One region of the Amygdalobacter indicium genome, then DNA from elsewhere that is predicted to be linked to it. Evidence: predicted binding sites of a transcription regulator. Region 1 holds the regulator's gene; the other holds the start of a gene.

The links. Region 1 encodes HrcA, which represses chaperone genes, less so after heat shock. Its sites were predicted from a motif close to TGTTAGCACTCNNNNNNNNNGAGTGCTAACA; they were not measured.
Region 2: the regulator HrcA is predicted to act here: its motif matches at 6,304-6,334, upstream of PYS60_RS03855 (co-chaperone GroES).

The regions. Positions count from the first base shown of each region.
Region 1 is NZ_CP118866.1:1,450,587-1,466,468, forward strand. It holds gene PYS60_RS06215 (NAD(P)H-hydrate dehydratase) at 1-768, shown strand, start outside; gene PYS60_RS06220 (hypothetical protein) at 883-1,731, opposite strand; gene dnaJ (molecular chaperone DnaJ) at 1,971-3,131, opposite strand; gene dnaK (molecular chaperone DnaK) at 3,235-5,091, opposite strand; gene PYS60_RS06235 (nucleotide exchange factor GrpE) at 5,247-5,876, opposite strand; gene hrcA (heat-inducible transcriptional repressor HrcA) at 5,881-7,038, opposite strand; gene PYS60_RS06245 (ABC transporter ATP-binding protein) at 7,245-8,906, opposite strand; gene PYS60_RS06250 (ABC transporter permease) at 8,909-10,714, opposite strand; gene PYS60_RS06255 (hypothetical protein) at 10,805-12,139, opposite strand; gene PYS60_RS06260 (MptD family putative ECF transporter S component) at 12,492-13,094, shown strand; gene PYS60_RS06265 (energy-coupling factor transporter transmembrane component T) at 13,094-13,786, shown strand; gene PYS60_RS06270 (ABC transporter ATP-binding protein) at 13,774-15,153, shown strand; gene PYS60_RS06275 (hypothetical protein) at 15,784-15,882, opposite strand, start outside.
Region 2 is NZ_CP118866.1:917,932-933,813, forward strand. It holds gene PYS60_RS03830 (NAD(P)/FAD-dependent oxidoreductase) at 1-629, opposite strand, end outside; gene PYS60_RS03835 (DUF5711 family protein) at 668-1,798, opposite strand; gene PYS60_RS03840 (DUF4340 domain-containing protein) at 1,862-3,673, opposite strand; gene PYS60_RS03845 (hypothetical protein) at 3,679-4,242, opposite strand; gene groL (chaperonin GroEL) at 4,362-5,993, opposite strand; gene PYS60_RS03855 (co-chaperone GroES) at 6,019-6,291, opposite strand; gene galE (UDP-glucose 4-epimerase GalE) at 6,549-7,568, opposite strand; partial or broken gene PYS60_RS03865 (polyribonucleotide nucleotidyltransferase) at 7,837-9,915, opposite strand; gene rpsO (30S ribosomal protein S15) at 10,045-10,308, opposite strand; gene PYS60_RS03875 (bifunctional 4-hydroxy-3-methylbut-2-enyl diphosphate reductase/30S ribosomal protein S1) at 10,389-12,560, opposite strand; gene PYS60_RS03880 (lysophospholipid acyltransferase family protein) at 12,541-13,251, opposite strand; gene cmk ((d)CMP kinase) at 13,268-13,939, opposite strand; gene scpB (SMC-Scp complex subunit ScpB) at 13,966-14,565, opposite strand; gene PYS60_RS03895 (segregation and condensation protein A) at 14,584-15,420, opposite strand; gene PYS60_RS03900 (site-2 protease family protein) at 15,423-15,882, opposite strand, start outside.

The DNA.
Region 1 (15,882 bases):
GCGCGGGAGCTTATACCGGCTTTTGCCGCCCGTTATCCCGGAGCTTTGTATCAGCCGCGAATCAGTGCCGATTCTGCCGAGTTTTCCGACACTTTGTCGTCACTTTTATCTAATTATGATGCTGTCTTAATCGGTTGCGGCCGGGGGATCAATTCCACGACCGGGCAAGAGTTGAAGTTCCTGCTTACGCATGCGAATAACTTGATAATTGATGCTGATGCTTTGAGGCTTTTAGCTGAATTACAAGCTCAGGGGGAGCTTGCTCCGCTGCTTGCAACAAGGCAGAGGCTTAATTTGGCTACACCCGTCATTTTGCCGCATTATGGTGAGTTGAAAAGCTTATATCAGGTTCTTGCATCCGCCGGCTGCTCTCTAACTGCCGCCGATTATGCGCTTTTATCTCAAATTGAGGACGAAGCGGCACGTAGGCGTTTGACTGCGGCTTTACTTGTGCAAAAGGCATATCAGGTAAATATAGTTGTTAAGGGGGTTCCGACTTATTGTCTGGTCGATAATCAATGTTGGTGCAATACGGACGCCTGTAATGCTTTGGCTAAAGCCGGCAGCGGAGATGTTTTGGCCGGATTACTCGCCGGGCTTCTGGCGCAGGGATTTTCCGCCGCTGCTGCTATGTCGATAGCTGTTTATGTTCACTGCCGGACGGCAATCGTTCTCAGTGAGCGTTGTGCTTCTACCAGGACGGTGATGCCGGAAGATTTGCCCGCAGCTTTTGCCGCAGTTTTTGCAAGTATCGGCTTGGCCTGCTGATTATGGGCTTACTGCGCTTGAGCTTATGCGCCCGCGGTATCCTATTCTAAAGGCATTTTTCTGCAGCGACTATAGACCTGCCGCCCGGATTTGCGACATTGCGTTCCGGCGAATTTATTTTTTCATAAAAAAACTGAAGCGCTGATAAACCCCGTCACAATAATTATCCCAGATCAAGCCGCGCGTATTATCACCATAATCAAAATCTTGATAACGTTGCTCTGCCGCCAGTTGGTTGGAAAAAGCCATATTGCTCGACTTGAGGACATAATAGGTCTGATTTTTAATTTTAATTTTATATGCCGACGGCATAAAAGCCCAAGCGTATATACGATCTCTTTCCTCCTTAGTTCCGGAAACAGTGTATAGAGCATATGCCAATGAATTCGGCAATTCTTCCCGATAAGCAAAATGCTCCTGCATAAACAGCTTAATTTCTGCCGGCATATTAGGAGGTTGTTTAAGCATAAACAGCAGCTTGTTCCGTTTCGCCTGACCTTGAACAAAAACACCCAACTTGATCGGCGGCAACAAACATTCTTCAACCTCAATTGCTTCTCCGCGATAAAAAAACTTTCTAGTCTTCCTCTGCACTTGCTCCGCCAAAGCTGCTTGACTGAGTATTTTGCCATTTGCGCTGATGAATTCACTCTTGTACTCTTTTCCTCCGCCGGCAGTATCCAACATTAATTTGTCATTAAGATTTTTCTTAGTCAGCGGCTGACAAATTCTTTTATCGGGTTTAAGAATCGGTTGATTAAGATAGCTAAGTTGTATATAGGGCAGTTTCAGGTCTTCAGCGCTTGTCGTCACCGGCGTTAAAGTCGAACTCGGTTGGGATTTGACAGCCGGCCCGGAAGCTGTAAGCTTATTCGCATCATCGGTTCGCTGACAGCAACTGCCCGTAATAAGTACAAAGGCACATAGCAAAATAAGGTTTACAGCTTTACTTATATTCGACATAATAGCTATCTCCTTGTATTTCTGTTTGATTTTTATTTTATCATGAACTAATTATATGATGCAATAATATTGTATTAGTTAAGCGAGTGCCGACCTATGCTTATACTCGGAAAAGGTGCAAAATTGAAATAAAAAAGCGTACACGGTGTACCGACCCCCCAATCTTTGGATTTTGGTCTAACTTTTTGGGGTCGGTACAACCTGTACGCTCTTCTTTTGTAACTTAAATAATTCAACTTTTAACTGAACAAATCTTTAACCTTGCCGAAAAAGCCGTTTCGCTCACTGTAACTGTCATCATTGAGCAAATTATCGAAATTGCGCAAAGCCGTTTTCTGCTCTTCCGTCAAGTGGCGCGGAACTTCAATTTTAACCCGCGCATAATGATTACCGCGGGAATTGGCATTGTTAATATAAGAAATGCCCTTACCTTTCAGGCAAATTTGCTCGCCCGCCTGGGTGCCCGGCTTCACCGTATATTTTTCCTTGCCGTAAACTGTCGGAATTTCCACTTCCGCACCTAAAGCTGCCTGTGCATAAGTCAAAGGCAAATCGCAGTAAGTATCATAGCCGTCACGCCGGAAGAGAGGGTGCGGGCGGACGATAATTTCAACATACAAATCGCCGTTCGGGCCGCCGTTTTCACCGGCAGCGCCTTCGCCCCGTAAGACCAGGCGCTCATTGTCATTGATGCCGGCGGGGACTTTGACAGTTAATGTTTCATTACTCTCCATATGGCCCGACCCTTGGCAATTAGGACAGGGAGTTTCGATAATTTCACCTTGACCGTGACATGAAGGGCAGGGACTTTGGGTCATCATAATACCCATCGGCGTTCTTTGTTGCCGACTCAAAACGCCGCGGCCGCCGCAAGCCTGACATTTTACCGGCGAAGTACCGCTTTTAGCTCCTGTGCCCTGACAAAACGTACAATTAACCAGTCGACTCGGCTTGATTTTTTTCTCGGTACCTTTAACGGCCTCCATAAAATCAATCGCCAAGCGATAAACTAACGTACGACCTTTCTGCGGTCGTCTGACGTGAGCCCCGCCGCCGAAGCCCCCGAAACCACCGAAGCCGCCGAAGCTGTCGCCGAAACCGCCGGCGCCGCCGAAAAGCGAACTCAATATATCGCCGAAGTCAAAATCGTTGGCGGCATTGGCAAAGCCTTGGCCGTCAGCACCGGCAAAGCCATATTGGTCATATTGAGCCCGTTTATTACTATCGCTTAAGACAGCATAAGCCTCGTTAATCTCTTTGAATTTCTCTTCCGCCTGCTTATCGCCGGGATGTAAGTCAGGATGGTACTGTTTTGCCAGTTTACGATAAGCTCTTTTCAAATCGCTTTCCGACGCACCTTTTTCCACGCCCAAAACTTCATAATAATCTCTTTTAGCCACTATGTCTTTACCTCAAAATCTCGTAAAATTGCGAAAAACCGAGCAGGCAGGCTGCCTGCTGCGGCTTCTCACTTTTATTTGACAGCGAACTTCATCGACTCAATCAGTCTTTTTTGAAATCAGCTTCATAAGTTCCGCCGTTATTACCGTTTTGACCGCCGGCGTTGTTGCCCGGTTGCTGTCCTCCCTGTTGAGCCTGCTGTGCCTGTTGGGCTTGAGCTTGAGCGGCCATTTCTTTGTAAATGCGCTCTGTGCCCTTGAACATGGCCTGTTGTAATTCTTCCATTTTCTTCTTAATGTCGTCCAAATTATCCGTACCCTTAACTTCATCCAGGGCCTTCTTGGCTGTTTCAATACCGGTCTTTTCGTCGGCCGTCAGTTTATCGTCCATATCTTTCAAAGTCTTCTCGGCCATATAAGAAGCCTGTTCGGCGGAGTTATGCAACTCGGCCTTCTCTTTCTGCTTCTTATCCTGTTCGGCGAATTGTTCAGCTTCCTTCACAGCTTTATCAATTTCTTCCTTGCTCATGTTGGAAGAAGCTGTAACTGTGATATGCTGCTCTTTACCTGTGCCTTTATCCTGCGCGGAAACGTGGACGATACCGTTGGCATCAATATCGAATGTAACTTCAATTTGCGGAATGCCGCGAGGTGCGGGTGCGATGCCGTCCAAAACGAATGTTCCTAAAAGTTTGTTGTCCTGCGCCATGGTCCGTTCACCTTGCAGAACGCAAATTTCCACGGATGTCTGACCGTCGGCAGCAGTTGAGAAAATCTGGCTCTTCTTGGTCGGGATTGTTGTGTTACGTTCAATAATCTTGGTGTTAATATCACCCATTGTCTTAATACCCAAGGACAGGGAAGTAACATCCAGGAGCAACAAGCCTTTGACATCGCCGGTCAAAACTGCAGCCTGAATAGCAGCACCGATAGCGACGCACTCATCCGGGTTAATACCCTTAAACGGCTCTTTGCCGAAGAACTCTTTCACAGCTTCCTGGACTGCCGGAATACGGGTTGAACCGCCGACAAGTAAGACTTTGTGAATATCATTGTTGGTAACATTGGCATCCTTCATCGCCTGCCGTACCGGGTCCATGCACTTCTCTACCAAATCATGAGTCAATTCATTGAATTTGGCTCTGGTCAAAGTGATATCCAGGTGTTTGGCACCGGAAACATCAGCGGAAATATAAGGCAAATTAATGTTGCTGGAAGTCATGCCGGATAATTCAATCTTGGCTTTTTCAGCAGCGTCACGTAAGCGTTGTACGGCCATCTTATCCTGCGATAAGTCGATACCCTCGGCTTTCTTGAACTCTTCCATCAAATAGTCCATGATGCGCTTATCAAAGTCATCGCCGCCTAAACGGTTGTTACCGGCTGTCGACAGAACTTCAAAGACGCCGTCACCGATTTCCAAAATGGAGACATCGAAGGTACCGCCGCCCAAGTCGAAGACAACGATTTTTTGTTCTTCTTCTTTATCCAGACCGTAGGCCAAAGAAGCTGCCGTCGGCTCGTTAATAATTCTCAAGACCTCCAGACCGGCAATCTTACCGGCATCTTTGGTCGCCTGACGTTGGGCATCGGTGAAGTAAGCCGGCACGGTAATTACCGCCTGACTGACTTTTTCACCCAAATAAGCTTCAGCGTCGCTCTTTAATTTCTGCAAAATCATAGCGGAAATTTCCGGAGCTGTGTAACTTTTATCATCAATTTTTACTTTATAATCAGTACCCATTTCACGTTTGATCGATTGAATGGTTCTGTCGGGGTTGGTAACAGCCTGGCGTTTAGCTACCTGGCCGACCAAACGTTCGCCTGATTTGGTAAATGCAACCACGGACGGCGTTGTTCTGTTACCGTCAGGATTAGTAATAACAACAGGATCAGAGCCTTCCATAACGGCGACACATGAGTTTGTTGTACCTAAATCAATTCCTATTACCTTAGACATAATTACCTCCCGGCTGTTATCTCAGCCTCTTACGTTTTAATCTAATTATTCTTATTTAATTGATTGTTTATTTTATTTGTCGGTGCTGCCGGCTTCAGCTGTCGGCACCGGCTTCGTTGTCCGCAGCTTGCAGACAGCGGCATGATGGCGGCAAATCAGTTGGCCACTTTAACTACCGCCGGCCGTAAGACCCGCTCATGGAACTTGTAGCCCGGCTCAAACACTTCAATAACTTCATTCTCGCCGTACTGCTCGTCTTCTACATGCAAGACGGCGGCATGACAGTTAGGGTCGAAAGTTGCACCCAAAGCCTCTATTTCGCTGACTCCCAGTTTGTCCAATAATTTTTTGCCCTGTTGATAAAGCAGGTCGCTGCCTTTAGTTAAGCTGTCAACCAGTTCTTTGGCCTTATCTTCAAGGTTTTCGGCCGCCGCCAACTGTTGTTCGTGTGCATCTTTGGCCCGACTGAGATTGTCAATCAAAGGTAAAAGTTCCTTGCACAAGTCCTGCAGTGCATCGCCGTAAATTCTTTCTTTTTCGGCTGCAGTACGGTGTTTGTAATTTTCAAACTCGGCTTGGCTGCGTAAGCAGGCATCCTGCAATTTGCTGATATTGTCCTGCGCCTGCTGCAATTCCGCCCGTACAGCTTCAAGCTCGGCAGCTGCTGCAGCGGCAGCAGCATCGGCGGCTGTCTCTGCCGTCGGCTGCGCCTTTTTCTCTACCTTAGATTCAGCTTTAGATTCAGCTTTGACCTCATGTTGTTTTTTACTTTTTGCCTTGTTCAAAGTTTCACCTCTCACTCTTATTCTCTGTTTCTTCCGTTCCGGCAGCGTCCGAAGTTGCCGCCGGCATTTCCGCGTCATTCAAGATTTCGTTCAGCGTTTGGCTGATAAAATTAACTCGACTGACAACCTGTTCATAATTCATTCTTCGCGGTCCGATAACGTTAATTTTACCGACCTGCCGACCATGCAGACTGTACACACTGCTTACCAGACTGCAGTCGCTGAAATCGCTGTCGATAAGCTCCTGCCCGATTCTGATAGAATAATATGCCTGCTCGTTGGCCGGCACCGCCTCATTTTCCGGTAAAGTTCCGGCATTAATCACACCGCACAAAGCCTTGTTGTTCGACAAAACGTTAAAAACTTTGCCGGCTTTGGACGGGTCCTGAAATTCCGGATAACGTAACAGATTCGGCATGCCTTTGACGCAAGCTTCCGGATTATCCGCCTGTTTAATGGCCAACCAGGCTTCGTAAATCAACTGATCTGTTAAAGTTCCCGGTATTTCTACATTTTCCTTCGCCTGTTCGATAGTCAGTAAATCAATCTTGTTCAAAGGTTTCCGGCTCACTGAATTTTCAATTGCCGCCGCAATCGAGCGTAACTGTTCGGATGTGAAAATATCGCTGACACGCACCAAGCGATTGTGCACCAACCCCGCCTGTAAAACGACGATTATCATTATTCTTCCAGGTTCCGGGCTGAGCATCCTGATATGCTTGATGTAAGAGTTGTCCGTTTCCGGTGCCAACAGAACGCTGGCATAACCGGTCTGACCGGATAAATATTCCGCCGCGCTGCTCAGTAAATGATCAATATTGTCAAAAGCTCGAGTTAATTCGCTGCGTACCTGCATCTGCTCTTTCGCGCTCAGCGGCGTCGGTTCAATCAGCTCATCGACATACAGCCGATAGCCGACATCGGAAGGAATTCTGCCGGCGGAAGTATGGGGCTTTTCCAAATATCCCATTTCCTCCAGTTCCGCCATTTCGTTGCGGATAGTAGCGGCGCTGTAATGCAAATCATGGCGTTTAACCAACGATTTCGAACCTACAGGCATAGCGGTCAAAACATAATCGGCAACTACCGCCTTCAGGATCTCACGCTTGCGCTCGTCCAAAGGTAACAGAGATTGACTGTTTGTCTGTTTGTTCTCGTCCATGTAAATCTCCCGCCACCTTTCATCTGCGCTTAGCACTCTTATCTTCTGAGTGCTAAAGATATTGTAGCACCTTTCTTGTGAAAGTCAAATAAGGACAAAAAATATTTTCGCGGCGCAATTTCCGCCCTTTCTGTTTCTCCGCCTTGCGGCAATAAAAAACGGAAAGCAGCAAGCTTTCCGTTCTGAAAAATCGGCTGAAGTTATGCTCAAACGAGAATTTGCAGACTGCCGCCGGTAATTAAAGTCCCGTCCTTGCGACTGAACAATTTAATTTCCCGCTCTTTGAAATTGATATACAATTTGCTGCCGATCGGATAGACAACGCCGCCGAAAAAGACTGCGGTCAAAAGATAATCGCCCAAACGCAATTTCATCGTTGTTTCCATACCGGTAGGCATGACGGAATATACTTCCGCTTCCAGCGTTCCCGCTTGTTTCTCGGTCGAAACGATGTTAACAGCTTCCGGGCGGATGCCGAGCACGTAATCGTCATCTGTGGCCGGCTTAGACTCTTTCAGCTCCGGTCCGACTGTAATTTTGGCTATTTGATAGCGGAAAAGTCGATCCCGGTTGGCTTTTTCCACATAGCCCCGTTGTTGCTGTCTGGCCTGCAATTCCGCCTTTTTATCAGCAATTATTTGTTGCCGTTGCTGCAAGTTGCGGGTGAAGTCAAAGTCTGCGTCATTCGGGGTAAAACACAGTTTGCAGTCCGTCAGCGCCGTCATTGTCAATTTACCGGCAGTTTCAGTACCGGCAGCTTCTACCAGATTGATGGAAGGATTACCGACAAAATCGGCAACAAAAATATTGGCCGGATGATTGTATATTCTCAAAGGCTCAGCATATTGCTGCAAGACACCGTTCTCCATTAAGCAAATTTTGTTCGCCAAAGTCATGGCTTCCATCTGGTCGTGGGTAACATAAATAATTGTCGATTCGGTTTCAAAATGCAGACGTTGTAATTCCGAGCGCATTTCCAGGCGCAATTTAGCATCCAAGTTGGATAAAGGTTCGTCCATGAACAGAACGGACGGCTTCGGCGCCAGTGTTCGGGCAATAGCGACACGTTGCTGTTGGCCGCCGGACAATTCATTGGGATAACGGTCCATAAACATGCCGATTTTAACAATTCGGGAAACGGCACGGACACGCAAGTCAATTTCTTCCTTCGTCAGCTTGCGCACCGTCTTTTTGACTTTACCCTGCTCGATAATTTCAAATTTTTCGTTCAGCTCCCGCCCGCTTAATTTGTACATAGCTTTTAATTTGTTGAGAATTTCCGCATATTCTGCGGCTAACCCTGCAGCCTTGGCACTTAAGTCCGCTTCTGTCTGCAAATTAAAACTGAGAATTTTCTTGGCATCATTGAGGCTGATTTCATAGAAATCAATCAGCATAATTTGTGCTTTTTTCTGATCCAATTTACCGTCTTTGTTGCGACTTTCCTGAAAAATCAGCTTGAGGTTATCCGGTTGGCTGAAAGCTTGGTGCAATTTGGCAGCTTGCCGATACTCGTGGTCAACTTCTTTAACCGCCTTCTTAATGTTGCTTAAACCGAAAGCAATGTTCTCATAAACTGTCATATTCGGCCAGAGGGCGTAGTTTTGGAAGAGGAAACCGACATTGCGCTTGTTCGCCGGTACGTTGATACCTTTTTCGCTGTCAAATACCGCTTCTCCGTCCAGCAGGATTCTGCCGGAAGTGGGAGTTTCCAGGCCGGCAATCATTCTCAAGGTTGTTGTTTTGCCGCAACCTGACGGACCCAACAAAGTTACAAATGAGCCGTCATCAATTTTCAGATTCAGATTATCCACTGCGTAGAATTTATCGAATCGCTTAACAATGTTCTCTAAAATAATTTCTGCCATAATTAATTTCCTCCAATACCTTTATCCAGGCTGGCTCCGGTCAATTTGTTGACCGCCATATTACAAATAATCACAAATACAATCAACATGAGGTTGATACCGGCTGAGAATGCGTATAAGCCCATTTCATCAAAGTAATCCAGTAAAAGTGTTAACAACTTGGTTTGAGCACACAGCATCATAAATAATGTCAATTCTCTGATACAGGTCATCAAAGGCAAGAGGTAACCGCTTAAAATGGCCGATTTTTGAATCGGGATGATAATTCTGGTCATCCGCTTGAACCAGGGAATATTGTGAATGATTGCCGATTCTTCAATTTCGCCGCTGATCTGCAGCATAGAGTTAAGTGAAGCTCTCGAAGCAAAGGGGATATATTTGATTGTACCGGCAATAATCAGCAGGATATAAGTGTTATATAAACCGGCTCTGGAACCGAAGACGAAGAAGGCCACGCCGACTGCCAATGACGGTAAAAGATACGGCAAAAAGGCAATGCTGTTCACATAGGCGGCGAAACGGCTGCGCCGATTTTTGCTGACGCAATAACCGACCAGCAGGCCGATTGTTCCGGCTAAGAAAGCGCAGGAAACTGCAACTAAAATCGTACCGAAGAAAGCGTACCAAATAGTCGAGTTGAACAATATACCCTTCTGACCGTACATGCTGCCGGCTGTTCCGGTGTTGTTCATCCACCATTTAACGGTTAAGTTGCTCGTATTCCACGTTCTGAAGAAGCTGTAATCGCCGGGGTTGGGCAAAAATGTTTCCAAAGCGAAGGAAATAACCGGGAAAATACTGGTAAAGAAGGTAAAGACTACTAAAAATACCGGTATGACATACTTGCCGATACCCAAATTAAATTTGGACGCCTGGCCGGATTTGCCGGTAACCGTGGTAAAGCTTTTGCGCCCGCCGGTAGCCAGCTGATTGAACAGCAGGATGGCAATGCCGAAAAGCATCATAATTACGGCCAAAGCACTCGCCTGACCGGCACGGTTGACGTTCAAATCGACATATTTAGTTGCCAAAGTCGTGAAATTCAAGTAATGCGGTACCGGATAACTGCCCATCGCACTGCTGAAAACCAACAGCACGGTCGATAATATCGCCGGTTGCACCATCGGCAAAGTAATTCGGAAAAAGATTTTATATTTAGGCGTATTCAAAATCGTTGCCGCTTCTTCCAGATTGGCATCCATGTTTCGGAAAATACCGCCTACAAGGATATAGGCAAAAGCTGCATAGTGAATTCCCAGAACCAAAGCTGTCGGGAATAAGCCCTGACACCACCATAAAGGCATCTTAATTCCGGTCAAAGCTGCCAACAGGCCGTCCGAACCGCCTGTCACAGCCTTACTGTAAAACATATTCTGCCAGACAACGGCCAAAGTCCATTGCGGCATAACATAAGGGAAAATAAAAATATTGCTGAGATACTTTTTCGCCTTCATGTCGGTACGGGTAATTAAGTAAGCGAAAACACCGCCGAAACAGATGGCAACCAGACACGCCAAAACGGAAAGCAGCACCGTATTTTGCAAAGGAATCCAGAAATTGCGGCGTGCCAGCCGACCGCTGATAATATCGATCCAGTTATACAGCGTGTACCCGGCTTGTCTCCCGCTGACTTGTGCATCAACTGAACCGGCATGAATCGAAATGGTGTCAAGCCAAATTGTGACCATGGGAAAAATGGTAGCAAATGACAGAACAATTCCTAAAAGTACTAATATCGCATTTTGCGGTTTTTTCAGATAATTACGCCAGTGATTAAAAGTAGAATTTGTCTGTAAGTTTATTGACATGCACTGTAACTCTTTCTAATAATATTTGAACTCGGCAAATACCGAGTTCAAATCATTTTTTGTACATTGCCTATAAGCAGCAGCCGCCACTTATTTCTTCGTCCAGCCGTCGATAACATCGCTCATAACCGGAGAAACTTCGGCACAATATGTCGGATCTTCAATAACAAGTTGTCCTTGTTTCAACCACCAGTCATAACCGCGGTCGTTCTTGGCGGCGAACACTGTCTTGCCGTCTTTCTCACCGTCTTTACTGTGGTCCTGATTACATGCGGGGTTGGGTGAATAACCGCCGATATCTTTACCCCAGGCTTTGAAACCGTCTTTACTTGTTGTCATATAGGAAATAAAAGCGCAGGCTGTCCAAGGCAAAGGTGAAGTTTTCGGGATCATCAAATAGTGTTTGTAACCGTAACCGCCAATACCGACATATCCGTCCTGATAGGAGGCGATATTAACGTGATTAACGGAAGATTCATCCGACTCTTCCACGGAACGCAATTTGGAATAAACCAACAGGCCCGTCTCGCCGGCTGCCGACTTGCTGACCAATTTCTTGCAAATCGGTCCGTCATCGGTAACTTCGTTATATTGATTGCACCACAACTTGACCCAGGCTAAACCGTAAGCGGCATTTTTGGCTTTCAAGCCCAATTCTTTGGCTTCTTTCTCCATCGCCTTGATTGTCGGTTCAAAATAGCTCTTTTGTTCTGCACTCAATTTGTCGAAGGCTGCTTTGACTAAATCGGAGTATTTCTCGCTTGTCAGCATATATAAGAAGTTTTTGCCGATAGGTTCGCTGTTGACGCCCATAAACATCGGCTTGCTGTCTTTAGCGACGAAGTCCCAGAAATTCTTAACAACCGTTTTGCCCTGATTATTAATCATGAAAACTTTAATTAAAGTCTGCAGCGCCATAAACGGTTTGGTGGATGCTTCCAGGTCAACGCCTTTGGCCTGAGCAAAATCGTGCGGGATATAGTTCAATAACAGGCCCGTATCGAACATTTTGCTCTTTATTTGGTTACCGTCCTGAATTAAAGTCATGGAATATGTTTTAGTATTGCCGTTAATATCGGCAGTCAAAGCTTCAAAAATGGAATTATTCTTCGGTTGCGACCAGGCAATTTTGCCGCTGAAGCCCGACTTAATCTTGCTCAATTCCTTGATAAAGCCTTCGGCCGCCGTTTTACCGCGACTGGAATTGCCGATACCGTTCATGGTTTTGCCGTCCAGTTCTTCCGCCGCTTTCTTAAACAACTCGGCATTACTCATTTTTTGAGCTTCAGCAATTACCTTTGCTACCTCGCCGGCATCCGCCTTATTTTTGTTCGGGCTTTGACCGGACTGACTGCAAGCGGTTAAGCTCGTAAATAGACCTAAACTTATAGCCAAACTCAAGGCTATCGCTAATGAACGTTTCATAATTCCTCCCATAAAAAATTCTGCAAATGAATTTTTCTCAAAATTTCCGCTAATCCGTTAGTCAGCTGAAAATATACTAGTCAGTATATAGATTTTTTGCTCCTTTGTCTATGTTTAGCACGATTTTCTTCTTTTTCATAGATTATTTTTGTGCAATAAGCACAAATAAAATGAGATTTTGCTTAATTCCGGACATGTGCCGCCGCTTCTAGAAGTCCGCTTTTTTTACTTGCAAAGCAATTATAGTCGTGCTAATTTAATGCTGATTCAGAAAATTGTAAATCAGCTTTTTCGGCCGAATTTTCGGCGCTTAAAAGAGGGTTGGCAGTTTATAGAAAGAGGAAATATATTTATGGATCATAAATTGCAGGTTAAAGACCTCACACATATAGGTATTTTTTTGGTAATTTATTATATACTCATCTGCATTTGCAGTATGGCGGGTGTATTGACGGCGATGGCTATGAAGAGCGCCCTTATCGCCTGGATTTTTTTCGCACTGGCACCCTTTATTTCCGGTATTTTCACCGGCCCGGTAGTTATTCTGCTGATGACCAAATTACAAAAACCTTGGGGATTTTTCATCTTCGGCATTATTCCGCCGATTCTCTTAGCCTTGACCGGTCATACATGGATCGTTCCCGCCGGAAGCCTTATTTTTGTTATTTTGGCTGAAATTATCCTGCGCTTGGGGAAGTACAAGTCTTTTTCGGCCATGATGCTGGCCCATGCCGTCTTCAATATTTGGACGATGATGCCCTTATTCGCCGTAATTTTGAGTGCCAAGATGCAGGCTTCGGTGGTTAAAAAGATGGGAAGCGAGCTTGTATCTGTGATTTTCACCTTACCTAATATCGCGCCGATTATCATAATTGCTTTCATCGGTGGCATTATCGGCGCATTTTTGGGTAAACTCATGCTCAAGAAACATTTTCAAAAAGCCGGAATTGTCTAATGCGTACAGTCTATGTCGATGAAGGTAATGTCTTTCATCCTCTCACCAAAATCGCTGTAACCCTGTTGTTGGGCTTTACACCCTTTTACAGTATGAACAGCCTGCTGTCCTGGCTGATTGTGGCTTTGTTGGCATTAGCTTTCTGCCTGGAGAAGGAATTTTATAAAGCGCTGAAGGCCCTAATCGTTTTCGCGCTCCTGTCGTTCTTGCAGAGCAATTACCTCGGGACGGATGTCGGGCCTCTCACCTTTTTAATTTCTTTTGCAGTTATTCTGAAAGTCCTTTACTTGCCGCTTTTAGCTGCAGAATGGCTGATTTCAACGACAGATGTAGGAAGTCTGCTGGCCGCTTTTGCCCAAATTAAAGTACCTCAGGCTGTCAGTATTCCTTTGGCCGTTATGTTTCGCTTCTTCCCCGCTTTCAAAGAAGAGGTGCATGAGATTCGACAGGCGATGAAAGTCAGAGGGATATCGCTCAAACAGCCGCTGCAGTATTTAGAAAGTTTAGCGGTACCGCTTTTGATTTCAGCTTCACGTTTGGCGGATGATCTGGCGGAGGCGGCCGAAACTAAAGGTATTATGAATCCTGTAAAAAAGACGCATTATCGGGAAATGTCCTTCAAATTCAGAGATGTTCTGTATATAGTGATTATTCTTACGGTCATGCTCGGAGGTATGCTGTGCTTAAATTAACCGATTTCAGTTTGAGCTACTTGGAAACTCAAGCAGCTACATTAAAGAATATTAATTTACACATTAAAGCCGGTGAAGCGGTGCTGTTGACCGGTCAAAGCGGTTCGGGCAAATCGTCTCTTATCCAGGCGATTAACGGTTTGGCGCTGCATTATAATCACGCTGCCTGTCAGGGACAGCTGACCATTGCCGGTAAGGATGTCGAAACTTTACCGCTGTATGCTATCTCCCGCCTGGTTGCCAGCGTCTTTCAAAATCCCGGGACTTCTTTTTTCAACGTCAATACAACGATGGAATTGGTCTTTTTTCTGGAAAATATGGGGATACCTAAAGCGGAAATGGAGCGGCGGCTGCAGGCGCTGTTAGCCGTTTTCCCCATTGAGCATTTGCTGAATCGTGATATTTTCGCCTTATCCGGCGGTGAAAGGCAGTTTTTGGCAATAGCGGCAGCTTATCTTACAGGCTCGCCTTTAATTGTCCTCGATGAACCGTCAGCCAATTTGGATGGGCCTTCGATTGATAAATTGGCTAATTTATTAAAAATCCTGAAATCTAAGGGAGTCAGTCTCCTGCTGGCCGAACATCGGCTTTACTACGCTATGGATATTGTCGATCGGGTGGTCGTTTTGCAAAAAGGCGCAATTATCCTTGATTGGCCGATTGTGAAGTTCCTGGCGGCCGCGCCGGAAAAGTTGCGCGCCTTGGGTTTACGGACACGGGAAAGAGTCAAGCTCGTCGCCAAAGATCCTGTGCAGGACGGGCCGTGGACAATCGACCGACTCAATTTGAAATTTAAAGCGGATCACGGTCTGCAAATGCAGGTTGTTAAGCTGCAGGAAAAGCAAATTTACGGGATTGTCGGGCCTAACGGTTTAGGTAAATCTTCTTTTTTGCGCCTGCTTATGGGCTTGGAAAAAGGGGCGGATTTGTCTTACAAAGGTCAGTCTCTTTCTCGCCGGCAGCGCCGCCGCTCATCCGCCTGGGTGATGCAGGAAGTCTGTCATCAATTTTTCACCGATGAGGTCGGAAAAGAAATTGTTTACGGGCTGCGCAATAAGCAGGCACCTGAAATTACCCAAACATTGACGCAATTGGACTTGAACAACTTGCTTGCACGGCATCCGCTCAGTCTCTCAGGCGGGCAACAGCAACGTTTGGCGATTGCCTGTGCCCTTGCAAGCGAACGTCCTTTAGTCTTTATGGATGAGCCGACAAGCGGTATGGACTATGCACATATGGCAGATATTTCGGCTTTGATCCGCAGTCGACGCGAGGAAAAATCGCTGATTATGCTGGTTTCGCACGACATTGAGTTTTTGAACATGACAGTTGATCAGATTATAGATTTGCGCAACTACGCTTTTTAAGCACAAAGCTTGAAAATAAAAGCGGCCAAGATTTGTAACTTAGCCGCTTTGGTATTTAGATTAAATTCACCAAATTAGTACGCTTGAGTTTATTTTTATATTTATTATAAGCATTACTCAAATACTTTTGTACACTCATCAAGGCCTGTTACAGAAAGTATTGCTCCCCCAACATAAGTCAATGCATCTGTTAAACATGGCTATAGCCATAGCTCTAACACCACCGGCTGCTTTTACTAGAGCTTTCACACCTTTATTTCCTCCAAATTTTTATTTGATTCATTAATATATATATGTACAGTAAAGAAATTACAATACACATCACTATTGATAATTTTACATTTTCTATTTTTAATACTTTCATCGCAAAGAGAGAAATTATCATTAAAACTTGAATTATAGAATCTCTACTTTTTGATTTATAATCTTTCAATATGACATTAGATAATATGAATCCTATTGTTAGTAGTGAAAAAGACAAATAAAAATAGTCTTTATTAACAATAGAAAGTATCCCTATTATCGTAAATATCATCATACATAAAATCCAAATACCTTTTTCTTTAAACATACCTTCCCTCATAAAGTAACATTCCAATTTGACCGCTCCCGGGGAATCCGTAAAGAGCCTCAATTCTGCAACCAGGAATCAATGACATCGCTGAGTACGGGCGCTACTTTATTACAATATTCCGGATCTTCCACCACAACATGGCCCTTTTGCACCCA
Region 2 (15,882 bases), 530 kb from region 1:
GCTACTTGAAAATTCTGCTGTAAAATTCGATAAAGTCCTGCCGGCGCATTGGCATCACATTGGCTCAGACCACCTCCGGCTAAAACCAAATAGCGTGTATATATCGTTTTTTCCCGTTCAGCATCATCATTTGTATTGTCCGCAATAACCGTAGTCAAGACATATCCGCCTGCTTTTTCGGTAATTTCGGTCACGCGAGAATTACATTGTAATTCAACTTTATTAGCCGCAACTTGTTGCCATAAATTATCTCTGATTTGTTTAGCCGATAAATGGCGGGGATATAACCATTTATCTTTTTCCGTCAAAATTACACCGTGTTCCCGCCAAAACTTGAGAATTTGAGGTAATACCGTTTCTTTTCGGCCGTGCGTAAATTCCTGCCAAAAGCGTTCTTTTTCCTCCGCTGTCAAACATGACAGGCTGTGATAATAAGAACTGTCCCACGTCGCATTGGCTAAATTACAACGACCGTTACCGGTTTTTGCCAATTTACATCCGGGAATCTCCTCACTTTCAAGTAACAAAACTCGCTTATTTTTACCGTTTAAATTCAAAGACGCAGCTAAAGCCAAGCCGCAAGCACCTGCTCCCACAATAATCAAATCATAATTATTCAACTTATCCACGATATTAAATCCTTACAAGAACTTCGGACCGATTAATCCTAAACACGCAAAACTTTATTTTCCGTAACAATAATTAAGCGATTACGACTATCCAAAGCCAAACGGATAATATTACTGCTGACCTTAAATTTTTCACTTTTAAAATTACTCATATTAATACGATAAACAGTATTTCCATCGTGCAAAGTTGCATAATTAGCATTAGTAATTAACTTTTCCGGGTTATTGCCTACAGCTACGGAATTATTTTCATTAGGCTCCGCATCGGATGTATCAACATAGTACAAACGTAAACTTCCCTGGAAAGTTCGAGAAGCCAAAAGCGCAATACCGTTATGCACTTCTCTAGCTTCTTTCAATTCCGCCAAAGAAAACCAGTGCTTGAATTTGCGATTTACAAGATGGAAAACATCTGATTCGCTCAACAATACCAAGCTGTTAACTCGACTTTGCAAAATTAAAGGTAGAGCACCGTTATATGATATTTGATAATTAACCACAACTTTCAACGTATTCAGGCTGAAACGCGTCAAAAGAGGATACATTTTTACGCCGTCGGTATTGAGTAAACTTAAATCAAGGAAATTACCGTCCTGCGAAAAAGCGGCTCCCAATAAATAACCTGAATTTTGACGATCTTTGATGTCATAATCAAACAAATGTTTTCCTTCCGGACTCATCAAACGAACCGCACCCTTGCTTTTATCTCCCTGCATAATCAAAGCTACATGTCCATCGGCAGATAAACTCGCCCCTTGTATGGAATCCTTAGCCTTAGCCCGATAAACTAAACCGTAACGGTCGAATAAATAATAATTTGTACCGCCTTCATCATAAATAACGGCATATTTTAAATTGTTAACCACCTGAGGTTTATTTAACTGCACCGGCTGAGAACGATTGCTGACTCCTTGCATGTTCAGGTATTCGACAGTCCCGGATGAAACTTGTAAAACCGTATCGTCAGCAAAAGGATATAAAGTATTAGCATTACCGTCTACCAGAAAACCGTCCAACGGTTTCCTGCCGTTATCAACAAAAATTTGTTCATCCAAAGCTTTATCTCCGGAAGTCAATAACGGATAAACAAGAAGAAAAAGAACGCCGGCAAACATAAAGATCAAACACAAAACCGACAATTTCAATAAATTCTTACTATTCTTCGCCATTGTTCACTCCTTTTAGCTCATATCGTTTAATTGTATCTTAGCAGAAGGTAAAAATAAAGTTAGCTAACCTAAATTTTTACCGATAATTTTCTTGGATCGTGCTAAAGACATTTTAACTAAATTACTCAATTCGCCGGCAAAATCAACTTGTCTGTTCTCATCTTTCAGCTCATTTCTGCTGATCAAATAGTGCGTAAATTGATTGTTAATATACAAGTAATAATTTCCGAGGTTAGCTTCATGCAAGGTAAATTTCAATTCATGGCCATCTTGGAAAATATACTTAATAATGTACGCTGCCTGACTGTCATTATCCAAAAAGCTCGTCTTCCAAGCCAAATCTCCGATATCTATACGCTGCAGCAAATTAATAATATCGGCACTTTTCAACCATAAATCGGCGGTCAGACGCTCATTTTGCTTAACAGGTAATTCTGTATAATTTCCTTTTTCATATCTTTCATGCGCCTGCAATTCTACCTGCTGCGGCATAACAAAACCTTTATCGTCCTTTTTCGCCTTTAAAACTTCCTGTATTAATAATCTTTGATAATTATTCCAAACAATCTGTTTATCGGCTGCCGGCAATTGCGGAACTACCGAATGTTCTTTGATCAAACTGTAATTAACAAAATTTAATTGTAAATCAGCAGCCTTATCCGGATAAAATGAGTGAGACTGCAGATCAGGAAAAATTATACTGCATGTATAATTCTGATTACTGATACTGATTTCTTTCACTTCAGAATAAGGAAAAGCAAAAGGTTTACCGGCCAAATAACTGTGTTTATTCTGTAACAGTCGTTGCAATTTGCCCCGCTCCAACAAATAGACATACGAACTTGAAGAAGTTTTCACATAATAATAGTCGGCAACTGCCTTTCCGACTGTAATCTCCCAAAAATTATTGTGACCGAGCGAGCCCAGACGACAACGAATTAAAGGCTGCGCAAAACCGTATTTTTCAATTTGCGTCTCTCTTTCATCTGCCGTATCGGCTAACTCATCCACCACCGTATCGGCATGCAAAGAAGTTAAAGCATCAACTATTGCTTGAATTTTTTCCTGTTTGGTAACAGTATAAATCGGCCGATAACTCAACCATAAATCTGCTGTTGTATTATCTGTTTTAACAGTTTCCTTCACCGCATCGATATAAAAATCATCCGGCTTTCTGACAAAGGATAAATAATCCACTTCTTTCCCGCTCATCCGGTTTAAATGTTTATTAACTAAAGCGAACTTGCCTAAGAAAAAAGTCTTAACTTTACTGTCAACAGTATAGACTACATTCGAATTGTCAAAGCGTAAATAAAAGTAATCCGTATTTTGGCCGGTAGCGCGCCCGATACTGATAGAAAATTCCTGCCTGTTAGTAAGACGACATCTTACATAAGCCAAAGGTTGATGCAAACCGTAATTCTCAAGTTCATTTTCTCCGTTGGCCATAATGACATTATAAATTGGCAAATCTAATAATGCGTCCAAAATATTACTTATAACTTCCGAATCAACACTATTAATGTTCGGTTGCAACAGCTGCCAGGTAACACCGTGACTGACTGCAGCGGTATCGGCCAAAGCTTGAGCTATTTTTTTATCGTTTTTAATACTGAACTGTCTTTTGGCTGAAACATTCAAAGTTGAACCCTTATTAAGCAAATAAATACTGCCCTCTTTATTTTCAATTTTAAGAGAATCAATTTTTTCCGCCTGCAAAGTCAAAAGATTGCCGATTTGTTTATCAACTTCTTTGGTTGCAGCCTTACTCAAATGCAAATTGGCACCTAAACTGAACAAATAATAAAGAAGCAGACCGCCGAATAAAACAGCGAGAAAATATGCTGCTAAACGTATTACCCTGAATTTATTCATAATACTCAAAACTTGTTAGGGTGTACCCTCCGAAAATAACGTTGAATCTTAGTTTGAAAATGTTCATCGAGAGAAAGCAAAACGCAATGTTCGGCGGCAAACGGTTTCAGTCGCTTGGACCTTTGCCATAAAGACGGGGAAGCAACATCCGCCTGGCTTAACGTGATCAGGTAATATTTATATTTTTCCGTAAAATATCCCGGTGTAAAATCATAAGCTGCCCGTTGCTTAGCTTTGTTCCAATCCTCTTCCTTCTCTAAAAGCTGAACATTCTGCAGCTTCAAAAGATCAACTTCATATAAAAGCGAACGGCGTTTTTTGCTATAAACTATTGCTACACTAAAGTCGGAATTAATCAAAGAATATTCATACTCAGTTCTTAAAGCATCTTTCATATACCACAGCAAAAGCAAAGCCAAGACGCAATAAATCAGGATAATATAAGGAATTTCCCAAAAAATCACACCTGCAGCCACAACAGCGATAAGCAATATTATCGCATATAGAAGCTTTAAACTCTTGGGCGCTTTAGTCGGAAATAACTGTTCCACATAAACATCTTCAAGCATATTACTACCGTACCTTTGAATTATTTACCTTTAATTTTAGCATAATATATCACACAATATATTAAAAAAGCAGTGTACTCCTGCAAGTACACTGCTTAATTTACTTAATAGGCGAATTATTAATACATACCGCCTGCACCGGGCATTGCCGGCATATTTCCGCCCGCAGGCTCATTCTTAGGCAAATCAGCCACACAAGCTTCAGTCGTCAATAACATAGCTGCAACGGAAGCAGCGTTTTGTAAAGCCGAACGTGTAACTTTGGCCGGATCAACAATACCGCTCTTAATCATATCGACGTATTCATCTGTCAAAGCATTGTAACCTACGCCGACTTTGGCATTCTTAACACCTTCCAGAATAACACTGCCGTCCAAACCTGCATTCACGGCAATTTGACGCACAGGCTCTTCCAAAGCACGCAGAATAATACCGATACCGGTCTTGACATCACCGCTTGCCTGCTCAAGTAAAGGCTTAATTTGCTTCATCACATCAACATAAGTTGTACCGCCGCCGGGGACCATACCTTCTTCAACACCGGCACGAGTAGCTGACAAAGCATCTTCAATTCTGTACTTACGTTCCTTCATCTCTGTTTCAGTAGCTGCACCGACTTTAATTACTGCAACACCGCCGGCCAACTTAGCCAAACGCTCCTGCAATTTTTCTTTATCGAAATCGGATGTAGTTGCAGCAATTTGAGACTTAATTTGTTTAACACGTTGTTCAATCAAGTCTTTGTTGCCGGCACCGTCAACAATAATTGTAGTATCCTTATTAACTTTAACTTGACGGCAATGACCCAACTGTGCCAAATCAGCATCCTTCAAATTGTACCCCAACTCTTCGCTGATTAACTGACCGCCTGTCAAAACTGCAATATCCTGCAACATTTCCTTACGACGATCACCGAATCCCGGAGCCTTAACTGCGATAACATTTAATGTACCGCGCAACTTATTAAGAACCAAAGTAGATAATGCTTCACCTTCAATATCATCTGCTATGATAAACAACTTGGCACCGCTTTGAATAACTTTCTCCAACAACGGCAAAAGCTCCTGAATATTACTGATTTTCTTATCAGTAATCAAAATCAGCGGATCATCAATTACAGCTTCCATCTTCTCCATATCGGTGCACATATATGCCGAAACATAGCCGCGATCGAACTGCATACCTTCAACAACTTCCAATGATGTTTCCATGGTCTTGGCTTCTTCTACTGTAATAACACCGTCTTTGGAAACCTTTTCCATAGCATCAGCGATTAATTGACCGATTTTCTCATCGTTAGCTGAAATGGAAGCGACACGAGCAATATCATTCTTTCCTGTAACAGGGACAGCAATCTCCTTAATGCCCTTAACTGCAGCATCTACAGCTTGCTTAATACCTTTTTGCAAAATAATAGGATTGGCACCGGCTGCAATATTCTTCAAGCCTTCTTTAATAATTGCCTGAGCTAAAACAGTAGCTGTTGTCGTACCGTCGCCTGCAACATCATTGGTCTTTGTAGCTACTTCTTTCACTACTTGAGCACCCATATTTTCAAAGCGATCTTCCAACTCTATTTCTTTAGCAATAGTTACACCGTCATTGGTGATAATCGGTGTACCGAAAGATTTATCCAAAATAACATTACGTCCTTTAGGACCCAAAGTAATTTTTACGGTATTAGCCAGCTTATTAACGCCGGCTTCCAAAGCCTTACGCGCATCTTCATTATATTTAAGTTCTTTAGCCATAATTATTCCTCCTCTTTTAAGATGTTTACTCTACGATTGCCAAAACGTCATTCTGCTTCATAATGGAATAGGTCACGTCATCCAATTTTACTTCTGTTCCGGCATACTTGCTGCAAATAACCTTATCGCCTACCTTTAATTCCATCTTAATATCCTTAGTTCCGGGACCGACAGCAACAACTTCCGCTACTTGAGGCTTCTCTTTGGCTGAATCAGGCAAAAACAAACCGAATTCATTCTTGCACTCTTGTTCAATCATCTTGATCACTACACGATCTGCTAACGGTTTAATGTTCATTAAATTGACCTCCTTTGGCACTCTCAACCTTCAAGTGCTAACAAGGATGATTGTAGCACAGTGTTCCTTTATAGTCAAAGTCAAACAAGGTCAAAGAAGGCGATTTCAAAAAATTTTCACATTTACCCGCATGCGCCGCCTGCAGGCAACCGAAGAATTGTCAACTGCAGTTACAAAAAACCTCTTACCTGTCCTCAGTTGAAATTAACCGTAAAATTCAACTGAATAATAAGCAAGAGGTTATTAATAAAATTCAATTATGCCTGATAACCGTTAGGATTTTTCGACTGCCAATTCCAAGTATCCCGACACATATCTTCAATATTACGTTCAGCTTTCCAATGCAGAATTTTTTCCGCCTTGCTTGCATCAGCATAAACTGTAGCCGGATCGCCGGGTCTTCTGCCGACAATTTTGTATTTAACATGTAAATTGTTGACCTTTTCAAAGGTATGCAACAATTCCAAAACACTTGTCCCCTTACCGGTGCCCAAGTTGAAAGCAGCTACACCTGTATGCTCGGCGGCATACTCCAAAGCTTTAATATGTCCTAAAGCTAAATCCACGACATGAATATAATCACGCACTCCTGTGCCGTCCACCGTAGGATAATCATTACCGTAAACTGAAAGTTCCGCCAACTTACCGACAGCAACTTGAGAAATATAAGGCATCAGGTTGTTCGGTATACCGTTAGGATTTTCTCCGATCATACCGGAAGCATCCGCACCGATAGGATTGAAGTAACGCAACAGACAAACACTCAGTTGCGGATGAGCAAACGCCACATCCCGCAAAATCTGTTCAATCATCAACTTTGTCCAACCGTAAGGATTCGTACAGGGACCAAGGGGCATATCTTCCGTTAAAGGCATTTTTTCGCTGGCCCCGTAAACAGTAGCTGAAGAACTGAAAATAAAATTCTTACAATCATACTTCTTCATCATTTTCAACAAAGAAATTGCAGAAATCAAATTATTATCGTAATATTTCAGCGGTTCGGCAACTGATTCGCCGACAGCTTTGAAACCGGCAAAATGGATAACGGCGTCTATTTGATTATGGCTGAAAACCCCTTCCAATTTGGCTAAATCCTGAATTTGTGATTCAACAAACTCTACCTGATAACCTAACAGATCCGCTAAGCGTTGCAACACCAACGGCGACGAATTGGAAAAATCATCCATCACCAACGTATGGTATCCGGCCCGTTCCAATTCCAAAACCGTTTGGGCACCGATATAACCTGCTCCACCTGATACTAAAATCTTACCCATAAAATATCCTCCTGCAATTGTTGCCAGCAAATGCTGAATTTATTTACTCTTCATCCCGATCAAATTTACGTTTTCTCGGCTTTGCTTCAAATTGATTAAAGGATGTATGATTTTCTTTGTGTTGTGCATAAGCGGAAGAATTGCTCTTGCGATAATTATTCTTTTCGTAATTTCCGGAATTACGTTCAAAACTACGCTCGGAATTGCGCTCAAAGCGATCCGAACGGCCTCTTCTTTCCGTTCTTAAAGGCGAAGCTGTCGCTCCCGGCAGGCAGTCTTTAATTGACAAATTAACCCGTCCCTGATCATCAACTTCGATAATCTTTACCTTAACACTGTCACCGACATGCAACACATCCTCAATATTTTCCACGCGCTCCGGTGCAACCTTGGAAATATGTACCATACCTTCTTTTCCCGGCAAATACTCGACAAAGGCGCCGAACGACATCAAGCGGGTTACTGTGCCTTCATAAGTTTCACCAACTTCCGGTTCCCGTACAATCCCTTCGATAATCTTAATGGCCTTTTTACCCATCTCACTATCTATGCACGAAACATATACATGGCCTTCTTCATCAATGTCAATTGTTGAATTGGTAAGGCTGATAATTCTATTAATAGTTTTACCGGATTTACCGACAACTTCACCGATTTTATCTGCCGGAATTTCAGTCTGGAAAATCTTAGGTGCCCAAGGGGACAACTCGGTTCTTGGAGCCGGAATACAAGGTAAGATCACATCATTAATAATCTGCAAACGACCTTTTCTCGTCATAGCAAAGGCATCTCTGATAATATCCAACGTCAGGCCCTTAACTTTAATATCAACCTGAATAGCAGTAATACCTTCTGTTGTACCGGCAACTTTGAAATCCATATCACCGAAGAAGTCTTCAATTCCTTGAATATCCATAAATACTTTATAGTCGTCAATATTATCTTTAGCTGTAATCAAGCCACAGGAAATACCTGCTACCGGGCGGCTGATAGGAACACCGGCTGCCATCAAAGCCAAAGTTGAAGCACAAACTGAACCTTGAGAAGTAGAACCGTTACTGGAAGTAACTTCCGATACGTTTCTTATGGCATAAGGGAACTCTTCTTTACTCGGCAAAACGGCTAATAAAGCTCTTTCAGCCAAAGCACCGTGACCGATTTCTCTCCGTCCCGGAGATCTTGAAGCCTTTGCCTCACCCGTACTGTATCCCGGGAAATTATATTGGTGGATATAACGTTTCTCAGTCTCGGTCGATAAATTATCAACTGCTTGAGCGTTAGCCAAAGACGCCAGTGTACATACAGTAACAACTTGTGTCTGTCCCCGTTGGAACCACGCTGATCCGTGTACACGAGGTAATAAATCAATACCGCAACTTAAAGGTCTGATAGTGAAGAAATCACGTCCGTCAACTCTTTTTTCGTCATTGTATAAATAACTGCGTACGACTTCTTTCTCCAGATTGTACATAATTTCAGTACTTAAGGCTGCCAGCTCTTCTCTATCGGCATAGTGTTCTTTAATTTTTTGAGCCAAAGCATCGACATTATTGTCGCGTTCGGTTTTATCGGTTGTTAAAACACACTGCTTCAATTCCTCCCCGACCAAAGCTCGACATTCGTCCAGAACTTCCTGCGGTACAGCACTTGAAGTATAAGTATATTTTGGCAATCCTATTTCTGCCGCTATACTCTTAATGAAACGGCAAATTTGGCTGATAACTTTATGTCCTTGACTGATAGCATCAAGCATCACATCATCCGGTACCTCATTGGCGCCGGCTTCAATCATACAAACCTTATCTTCCGTACCGGCCAAAGTTACATACATATCGGAAGCTTCACGTTGACGTGTATCGGGATTAATAACAACTTTACCGTCAACCAAGCCTAAAGCGACTGCAGCTGTCGGGCCGTCCCAAGGAATATCTGAAATAGCTACGGCAATAGAAGAACCAAGCATAGCAGCTAATTCCGGTTCATTATCCTGATCAACCGACATAACCAAGTTGTTCACATGAACATCATTGCGTAAATCTTTAGGAAATAAAGGACGCAAAGGACGATCAATAGCTCTGGATGTTAAAATGGCATTTTCTGAAGGTCTGCCTTCTCTTTTCATAAAACCGCCCGGGAATTTACCCATAGCGTACATCTTCTCTTCATAATCAACACTTAAAGGAAAAAAATCCACGCCGGGACGCGGCTCTTTCGAAGAAGTTGCTGTTGATAAAACAACAGTATCACCATATCTTACTAAACAGGCGCCATTAGCCAAAGGTGCTAAATGACCGGTCTCAATAATCAATTTACGACCGCACAGGTCAAACGAAAATTCTCTTTTCACACTATTTCTCTCTTTCTTATTCTTCAATCATAATAATAGCATTTTTTCACGTCCATACAAGCAAAAAAGGAGCTGACAATAAAAAAAACCCGAAACTGGTTCGGGTTTTCTTTCAAGAACGAAAATAAATTACTTACGCAAATTCAAGCGAGCAATCAAAGAACGATAACGTTCGATATCGACCTTCTGCAGGTAACCTAAAAGGCTGCGACGCTTACCGACCATCATCAACAAACCGCGACGGCTGTGGTGATCTTTCATATGATCTTTCAAATGATCCGTCAAATGATTGATGCGCTCAGTCAATAAAGCAATCTGAACTTCCGGTGAACCTGTATCACCTTCGTGGGTTGCATACTCTTGAATAACTTGCAACTTTTTGTCCTTATCCATTGTCCTATCCTCCTATATAAACCTTAAACTGAGCCGGCTTCGGACAAAGCACAGCTAAGTAAAAGGTAATTAACCTTAAATTAGTCGTTAGACTTAACAATATTAATGTCGGCACCCTTACCGTCATCATCTCTATATGAGCTGGGGAAATCCTGTTCTTCTTTCTTCTTGCTGATAGATAAAGCTGAACCTTCAGGCTCACCCAAATTCATCACAGACTTAATGCTGATGGAAATACGACGACGCTCCAAATTAACTTCAAGCACTCTTGCTTGAACTTCTTGACCGACTTTCAGCACTTCTTCCGGCTTTTCAATCCGACGGTTGCAAATTTGTGAAATATGGCAAAGAGCATCCACACCCGGAGCAATATTCACAAATACACCGTAAGGCATAATTCTGGCAACCTTTCCGTCAACAATCGAACCGACAGGGTACTTCTCATCGATTTGGAAATAAGGATCGTCTTCCAACTTACGATAACCTAAAGAAATACGCTTGGATTCACGATCAAAGTCCTTGATATAAACCTGAACCTTGTCACCGATTTTAAGAACTTCTTTCGGATGACGAATATGTTTCCAGGACAATTCCGTCACATGGATCAAACCGTCCAAGCCGCCTAAGTCGACAAAAGCACCGAAGTTGGTCAAATTACGTACCGTTCCTTCATAAACATCGCCGACTTCCAAGTTATCCCAAATAGCTTCAGCCTGTTTGTCGCGAATAGCTGCCAATAAGCTGCGGCGAGAACCTGTGACACGCAAACGTCTGCTGTTGCTGTCGTCAAACGCTGTAATCAAAATTTCCAATGTCTGGCCGACATATTTATCCAAATCTTCAACTGCATGCAACTCCAACTGTGTACGATGGATGTAGATATCAGCTCCGCCGTAAGAAGCGATAACGCCATCTTTCACTTTGCTGACAACTTTAACTGTAACCGGAGTTTTCTCTTCATACGCTTTTTTCAAAAGCTCCTTATATTTGTTAAAGTCCACTCTAGCTTTGGAAAGCAAAATTTCCTTGCCCATTTCAGTATTGCGAATACTGCGAACATAAATTTCAATTTCCTGATGATCTTCAATAGCCTTATCCAAATCGAAGTCCGGTGTCTTCAAGAATTCGCTCATCGGAATCTTGCCTTCCGACTTGTCTTTAACATCAACATAAACAAAATCCGGGTCATAACGAACGATCACACCCTTGATAATCTCTCCGCGCTTCAATTGCGGAATATTATCAATAAAATCCGAGAAACTGACGTCATTGCCTGTTTCGGCTGCTTGCTTATCGACTGCATTTTGGTTCTTGGCTGTTTCTTCTAAAGCCTCTTGGTTTTTGGTTACTTCTGTGTTCTCATTCATTATACGAATGACCTCCGTGATTATACTATCTGGTGCCGAAGCTGATGCTGCAACACCTACTTGTTTCGCAGCTAAAACTCCTTTGACCTTCAGTTCCGCCATATCGGCCGCACTTTCAATCAAATAAGTCTCACCACACACCTCAGCAGATAAATCAACTAATCGCTTAGTATTGGAACTACTTCGGTCGCCTATGACAATCATGACGTCTTTCGTACTTGCCAATTCCTTCGTAGCTAGTTGCCGATCAACTGTAGCTCTACATATTGTATCAAAAATGAGCAGTTGTTCAAGATGTAAAGTTAAAAAATTTGAAATTTTTGTAAATTCTTGATGGTTGAAAGTCGTTTGAGCCAGTAAAACACTGGGTAAATTAGCTAAATTTAAGGTTTTCAGCTCCGTTAAACTCTCAGCAACAATCACATTATTCTCTGCAAAACTTATTTCACTTACAATTTCAGGATGTCCCCGATGTCCTGCCAGAATAATTTGATAACCAGCATTGTGGTATTTAGCTATTTTATTTTGAATAAAACGAACGTAACCGCAAGTTTCATCTATGACTTTGCAATTCTTATCTCGCAACCGTCCTAATTCTTCCCCTGTAATACCATGAGCCCGAATCAGCACCGTCGCCCCGGGTGCAACAGCATCAGCTTTATCTACCAGAATAAAACCGTTGGCAGTTAAATTATTAACTACCTGTTTGTTATGAATAACAGCACCGTACATATAACATTTTTGCCCGGTTTGTAAAGCTTCAGCCAACTCATAAGCTTTATGTACAGCTTTTTTTACCCCGTAACAGAAACCGTAACTGCCGGCTAACGTATATGATGCCGGTGCCAGGGAAGAGTTTTGCAAATTATTTTGTTTGTAATTCATGTGATTTTAACTCGGAATATGTCGGATACGGTCGCTTAGCCAAATCATAGGCGGATTTGAGCAAATCATAAGCAATTTCATCATCACTCTGCCCGGCATTATAACGTTCTTCCAATTTGAAAGCTTTTTGAGTCGACAATCTGATTTTTGATCTGAACTTAAAATCACCGCTGATTCCGACCACCAGAACTTTCGCTTCGGCTTTTCTGATTAATCCGACAATTGTTGCACTTGGCCGGTATTGCATTAATTCAGCTTTAGTACGACAGCGATGCCCTTGCGGAAAAATGCCGACAATTCTTTTAGCCTTTAATCTTTGAATTATTGTCTTTATAGCTGTCAGATCAACTTTACTGCGGTCAAAGGGAATTGCCGCCCACTCCTGCAGAAATTTTCCGAACAGAGGAATATTGAATAATTCACACTTACAAACCCAATCAACCCAAGGATTCAAAGCCAAAATTATTAAAGGTACATCAAAAAAATTTTGATGGTTTGCAATTAAAACTACAGGTTCTCTATCTTCAGCGGATAAACAAGTAGCAAAGTTATCATCAACTTCTATCTTCCAGAACAATTTCATAAAAATATAAACAGTTCTGATTGTAAACAGGCGCCAGCCATAACGCGACTTATAAATATCCGGTAAATCACTGACCGACAAAGCTCTTGCTTTATTGTTATTTTTCATACATAAACCTCAAAATCTATACAATCGGTTGAATAATTGCGCTTATACGTTCCAAAACTTCCTGAATATCCATCTGACTGGAATCAATATAAACTGCTTCTTTCGCCTGTTTTAACGGTGCCAGTAAACGATTAATATCTTGGAAATCACGTTGATTAATTTGATTCAATACACTTGTATAATCACATTCCAAACCCTGCTGATTCAAATCCTGCCACCGTCTGCTTGCTCTTTCTTCCGGTCTGGCATCAAGATATATTTTAACATCAGCTTGCGGTAAAACTACAGTTCCTATGTCACGTCCGTCCATTATAACGTTATTATGTGCCGCAAATTCCCGCTCCAATTCCAGAACATAATTTCTCATAGCCGCATTTTGACTCAGCAGTGAGGCTGAATGACCGATACTTTCAGTTCTGATGGATTTATCAACAGCTGAATTATTTAAGCTGTAACGAACGTCCTTACCCATAACCTGAATTTTAATTACAGCTCCCTGTAAGATAGTATTAATTGCAGCCGGATCGTTAATATCCAAATTATTCTCTTCCGCATATAATGCCAGGCAACGAAATAATGTACCTGTATCCAAATGATACAGATGAAATTTTTCCGCCAATAAACGGGCTATAGTACTCTTGCCCGCTCCGCTCGGTCCATCAATCGCTACTGCAATATGTTTCATCATTCCTACCTACCTTTTCCTAAGCGTACTTAATTTTCTATTCCTGCCGCACTTACCTGATCATTCAATTGTTGTAAGCTTTCATACATCAGCAACGGTTGCACCGGCAAATCTTTTGTCGAACTTAATCCGAATAAACGTAAAAACTTGGCCGTAACAACATACAAAGCCGGATGTCCGGGCATCTCCAGGACGCCGCTTTTCTCAATCAATCCCAAATCCGCCAAATTATTGATTACAGAATCGGAATTGACACCGCGGACCAATTCAACCTGTGCTCTTGTACAGGGTTGATTATAACTTATTGCTGCTAAAACTTCATAAGCCTGGTTGCTTAGTCTAATCTTACCGCCATTGTCGAACAAACGGCGCAAGAGCGGTTTAGCCTGCGCCTGCACAGTTAAAACATAATTATTGTCTACTTTTCTCACTTCAAGCAGCGAACCTTCGGTATGATACTTCTCATTCAATTTCATTACCAAATTTGTCAATTCTGCTGCTTCACAGTGCAACAGTTGTTGTAAACTTTCTTTTAATAAGCCGTCGCCTGCAGCAAACAGCAAGACTTCTAAAGCGTTAATATCCGCTTTGTTATCATTCTCACCCGTTTGAATTTGCTCTTCTTCCATAACATTACACCACCAATATTACTGATAATCGCTCGGAACATCACTTATATCCGTATCCTGCAACTCGTGCGTCTCATTTTTGGTTAAAACAATGTCGGACGCATAATTGTCCTGTCCGGCAATAACAAGTTGTCTTCTGATTAATTCCAGTAAAGCCAAAAATCCGGTAATTTTACTTTCCTTGCCGGCATTTTGCAAAAATTCGGAAAAATACAACTTTTTTCGTTCGCAAACTTTTTGATACAAAGACTGTAATCTTTCTTGTAAGCTGACTTTTTCCCGCGCTAAAATATAACGAAGTTTCTCACTGAGATTCTGGTACATTTCGCCGTTACGCCGAGCCATTTTAGCAATAATTTCATAAAATTTTTCCACACTGCATTGTTCTGCCGTCAAATCTTTGCGTTCAGAATCGGCACCTAAATCACGTTTACTTAGAGGCGGACGGACAACAGCATAGGCATAAGCGGCATACCTATCCTGTAAACTTAAAGCTAATTGTTTACAGCGCTTATATTGTAACAAGCGAAAAACCAAATCATCGCGCGGATCTTCTGCTGCTTGTGTATCGTCACCGTTAAGAGGCAGAAGTAACCTGGACTTAATCTGCATCAACGTGGCGGCCATCAGCAAAAACTCACTGGCAATTGCTACATTAAAATCTCTGGCTGCCTGCAAATAAGCAAAATAACTGTCTGTCAACTCTTTAATCGGAATATCATAAATATCAATTTTATGCTTACCGATCAAATACAGCAGTAAATCAAACGGTCCGTCAAAGTTCGCCATTTTCAAGGCTAATTTTTCCTGACTCTCGTTCTTGGAAATATATAAATTTAAACTTTCATCCGCCATACTCAAACTACTAAATTTACCAAAAAATTAATCAGATTGATTACCGGCCCGACAATAGGATCCATCAATCTCCCCAATATATTGAAGGGTAAAATCGCCATAACTAAAAGTGCCATCATGAAATTACGGCTGTTATTATTCAGGAATATCTGTACTTTCGGCGGCATAAATAAGCTCCATATCCAATAACCGTCCAACGGCGGGAAAGGTAAGATATTAAAGCACAGGAGTCCCAAATTTATTCGATACATATAACTCAACAGTAATATTAAAGTTTGGGTAAAGCGCAAATTACCGATAATTTGATTATGCTTAAACACTAAGGCAAAGCCGAAAGCTGCGAGCAACGCTAAGCAAAAATTGACAAATATACCGGCTAACGATACAACCAAATTCGCCCCTCGACGATTATACTTCGGCGAAAAATTAGCCGGATTAATCGGTACGGGCTTAGCCCAGCCT